2 regions of the Blastococcus sp. SYSU DS0619 genome follow, and region 2 is predicted to be linked to the other one. Evidence: riboswitches for the same ligand, from Rfam matches in the RefSeq annotation. Region 2 holds a riboswitch; the other holds the start of a gene.
The links. Region 2 has a riboswitch for thiamine pyrophosphate ahead of ACI79T_RS16300 (purine-cytosine permease family protein). Riboswitches for the same ligand answer to the same signal wherever they lie in the genome.
Positions count from the first base shown of each region.

Region 1 (2,195 bases), on a different contig from region 2:
CGGCTCCCAGACGTCGGTCCCCACGGCGGAGACGTCGACGATGTCCACCTCCGCGAAGCCGGCCTGCTGCAGCAGGACGTAGTCGTTGATGAGCCAGCCCTTGTCACCGGGGACGACGTTCGCGGCGGTGGGGACGACGGCCGCGCGCAGCCCCGCGGCCGTGCGGCCCGCCAGCTCTTCCACCGCGCGGACCAGCGAGGGGTCGCACAGTCCGCCGGAGGTCAGCAGCAGCCGCATCGACCCGTCGGCCGGGGCTGCGCTCACGCGGGGCAGAGCCAGTCGTCCGCGGCGGGCGCCGGCACCTCGTCGAGCGGTGGGAAGTGGGTGCGGAAGGTGAACGCCTCCGGCGTGGGCCCGTGGGCGCGCAGGTGGCGGACCCGCGCCTCGGCGTCGTCGGTGGTGGGCAGCGTGCCGGCCGGGACCCACCACAGGGCGGTCGTCGCCTCCGCCGCGCGGGCGAACCACTCGCGGCGCCGCCGCATGATCTGCACGTGCCGCCCGGCGAACACGTAGCCGGCCAGCGACTCGACGTCCCGCCAGACGGTGAGGTTCACGACCACGCCGTGGCTGCCCGCGGCGTCCCAGCCGAAGGCCTGCACCGACGTGGCGTTGCCGTCCTCGGTCTGCAGCCGCCAGATGAACCCGGGAGCCCGGTCGGCCTCGGCGTTCACCTCGTCCAGGGCGGCCATGAAGTCGGCGAGCACCGGGCTGTCCAGCGGCGCGAGCAGCCGGGAGACGTTCACCTGCGCGAGATGGTGATCCACGCGCCGGAACCTAGGGCACCGGGGCCGCGGCAGGCCAGCGCCCACCTCCCCCGTGACGCCGGGCGCGGGCTGGGTTAGGTTCGGGGCGTACGTGGCACGGGGTGTCCCGCCCGGGACTGAGATCACACCCGTCGAACCTGCTCCAGTTCGCACTGGCGAAGGGATGTCACCGGCGTGGAAGCCATCGACCTGCGCGCTGCCCGGACGGCGCTGACCGAGCACGCACCTCTGGTGCACTGCCTGACCAACACGGTCGTGCAGACGTTCACCGCCAACACCCTGCTCGCGGTGGGCGCCGCCCCGGCGATGGTGGACGCGCCGGAGGAGGCCGGCGACTTCGCCGCCGTCGCCTCCGCCGTCCTGATCAACGTCGGGACGGTGCACGAGCGCACCGCCGGGGCCATGCGGCTGGCCGCCGCCTCGGCCCGCGCGGCGGGCACGCCGTGGGTGCTCGACCCGGTGGCCGTCGGTGGCCTGGCGTACCGCACCCGGCTGGCCGCCGAGCTGGTCGAGCTGTCGCCCGCCGTCGTCCGGGGCAACGCCTCGGAGGTCATGGCCCTGGCCGGCGCCGGTGCCGGTGGGCGCGGGGTGGACAGCACCGCCGAGGCCGACGACGCGGCGACCGCGGCCGGCGAGCTGGCGGCGCGCACCGGCGGCGTCGTGGCGGTGAGCGGCGAGGTCGACCTGCTCACCGACGGCGCCCGGACCGTGCGGGTCGGCGGTGGCTCCCCCCTGCTGACCCGCACCACCGGTGCCGGGTGCGCACTGGGCGCCCTGGTCGCCGCCTACGTCGCCGCGACCCGCGACGCGCTGACCGGTGCCGTGGCGGCCCACGCCCACGTCGCCCTCGCCGCCGAGCAGGCCGCCCGCACCGCCGCCGGACCGGGCACCTTCGCCGCCGCCTGGCTCGACGCGCTGGACTCGGTGGCCCCGGAGGACCTCGCCCGCGCCGACGTCCGGGCCGCCTGATGGGGCGCCCGTTCGATCCCACGCTCTACCTGGTCACCGACACCCGGCTGTGCCTGCCACGACCGGTGGCCGACGTGGTGCGTGCGGCCGTCGCCGGCGGGGTCACCGCCGTCCAGGTGCGCGACAAGCACGCCGCGCGCCGGGAGCTGCTGGCGCTGACCCGTGCGGTGCGCGACACCCTGGCCGACCGGCCGGACGTGCCGGTGATCGTCAACGACGCCGTGGACGTCGCGCTGCTCGCCGGCGCCGACGGCGTGCACGTGGGCCAGGATGACCTGCCGGCGGCCGAGGTGCGGCTGCTCATCGGGCGGGACCGGCTGCTCGGCCTGTCCGTCGAGAGCGCCGCGGACCTGACCGCGGCCCTGCGCCTGCCACCGGGCACCGTGGACCTGGTCGGGCTCAGCCCCGTGTGGGCGACGCCCACCAAGCCCGAGGCGGGGCCCGGGCTGGGGCTGGACTCCG
Region 1 covers NZ_JBJHAM010000006.1:80,960-83,154, forward strand. The annotation lists gene ACI79T_RS10225 (Type 1 glutamine amidotransferase-like domain-containing protein) at 1-264, opposite strand, end outside; gene ACI79T_RS10230 (DUF3291 domain-containing protein) at 261-764, opposite strand; TPP riboswitch at 852-945, shown strand; gene thiM (hydroxyethylthiazole kinase) at 939-1,733, shown strand; gene thiE (thiamine phosphate synthase) at 1,733-2,195, shown strand, end outside.
Region 1: it holds a riboswitch for thiamine pyrophosphate, as region 2 does, so the genes downstream of both, thiM (hydroxyethylthiazole kinase) here and ACI79T_RS16300 (purine-cytosine permease family protein) in region 2, are expected to answer to the same signal.

Region 2 (2,195 bases):
GGCCGCACCCGGACCGGCGAAGAAGGTGGGCAGCGTCAGCTGGTACGCCACGAAGCCGGCCGCCCAGGGCAGCAACAGCGCCGGGCGGGCGCGCGCGGTGTCGGACACGTCCCACGCCCCCCGGGGCAGCAGGTAGTACGCGACCACGAAGACGCCGATGAGGGGGACGAACACGGCACCGATGAGGAAGAGGAACGGCTCGTAGGCGGCGAGGTCGAAGGCGAGGGCGAGGGTCGTGGCCACCACGCCGACGCCCACGGCGAGCACGCGGCGGTCGAGCCGGGCGACCACGTTCTGCGCCGACACCGCGGTCGAGTAGACGTTGGCGAACGCCTCGTCCACCTCCACCACCAGCAGCACCAGCACGGCGACCAGCCCGAGCGGGACGGCGAGCATCGCATCGATGACGTCGAGGCCGCCACGGCCGTAGGCGGCCAGCGCGATCACCCCGAGGCTGAACATGGCCACGGTCGCCAGGCCGTAGCCGGAGGCCGTCCCGACGAAGGCGGTCCGGCCGCGGCGGACGTGCCGGGTGTAGTCGGCCGCCAGCGGGAACCACGAGATCGGCAGCGCGATGACGATGTCGGTCGCCGTCCAGAAGGACGTCGCGCCGCCCTCGGTGACCGGCGGCAGCGGCTCGGACAGGACCTGGACGAAGAGGTAGCCGATCGCGGCGAGCGCCGCCCAGACGGCGTAGCGCGCGAGGACCCGCACCACGCCGAGGGGACGCAGCGCCATCAGGGTGGCGAAGGCGCCGGCGGCGAGCGCGAACGGCCAGCGCGGTGCGTCGAGGGCGCGGGCGGCGGCCTCGGCGATGATCAGGATCTCGAAGGCGGCCCAGCCGACGCACTGGACGAGGTTGAACCCGGTCGGCAGGAACGAGGTCCGCCGGCCCAGCAGACCGCGGAGCAGGACCATCGCCGGCACGCCCTCGCGGGCCCCGGCGGCGGCGCCCAGCCCGAGCAGCACGGAGCCGATCGCGGCGCCGACGACGATGGCGCCGATCGTGTGCCACAGCGGCCGGTCGGCGAGGACCACGAAGGTGGCCGCGACGGGCAGCAGCAGGCTGATGCCCAGGCTGGCCCAGAGGCCGGCGGTCTCCCGCAGGCCGAGGCTCCGCGGCGGCGGCTCGGACAGGGTGAGCGGTGCGTCCCCGGACGCACCGGAAGGGTGGACGGTGGCGGATGTGTTCACGAGACGCTCCCTACGCCGGCATTACCCGGTCAGGTTCCAGCGGTCGGCGGCGCGTCAGCCGCCCTCTCAGCCCGGTCGATCCGAGCTCCCGCATCACGGTCTGGGCCGTGACGCCGCCACCCTAGGCCCTCTCTCCTACAGTCGGCGCCCATGTGGGTCTCCGAGCTGCCCGTCCGCCATGCACAGGCCTGGGAACGGGCCACCCGGCATCCCTTCCTCGACGCCGTGCGGGACGGCACGATCGCGCCGTCGGCGTTCGACACGTGGCTGGTGCAGGACGCACGCTTCGTCGCCGACCTGCTGCGCTTCCAGGCGCGCCTGATCCCCCGGGCGCCCCGGCGGGCGCAGGAGGTGCTCGCCCGCGGCGCGCTGGCACTGGTCCAGGAACTGGACTGGTTCGAGGAGCAGGCCGCCACCCGGGGGCTGGATCTCTCCGCGCCCGCGCTCCCGGTCACCGCCGCCTACGCGGAGCTGCTGGAGCGGCTCGACGGCGCCGATGTCCGGGCCGCGCTGACCGCCTTGTGGACGATCGAGCGCACCTACCTCGATGCCTGGTCGGCGGCCCTGCCGGGCGCGCCGGCCTACCGCGACTTCGTCGAGCACTGGACCGGTCCCGACTTCGGCAGCTATGTGCGGAGCCTGGCCGCGGCGGCCGACGCCGCCGGCGGGGGCGACGAGGCCGTCTTCTGCGAGGTCGTCAGCGCGGAGATCGCGTTCTGGGACATGGCGGTGGCAGCAGGGTGACCCTGTCCCACGATCTCTGGACGGCCGAGACCGATCTCGCGACCGCGGCGCTGGAGCACCCCTTCGTGCAGGGCATCTCCGACGGCACGCTTCCGCGGGAGCGGTTCGCCGGGTACGTCGCTCAGGACGCCTTCTTCCTCGAGTCGTTCGCCCGGGCCTACGGCCTCGGGGTGGCGCACAGCCCCGACCGGGCGACCCTGGACGCCTTCGCCGACCTGCTCGCCGGCGTGCGCGAGGAGCTGCGCCTGCACGCCGGT
Region 2 covers NZ_JBJHAM010000017.1:4,565-6,759, forward strand. The annotation lists gene ACI79T_RS16300 (purine-cytosine permease family protein) at 1-1,194, opposite strand, end outside; TPP riboswitch at 1,185-1,296, opposite strand; gene ACI79T_RS16305 (thiaminase II/PqqC family protein) at 1,345-1,938, shown strand; gene ACI79T_RS16310 (TenA family protein) at 1,935-2,195, shown strand, end outside.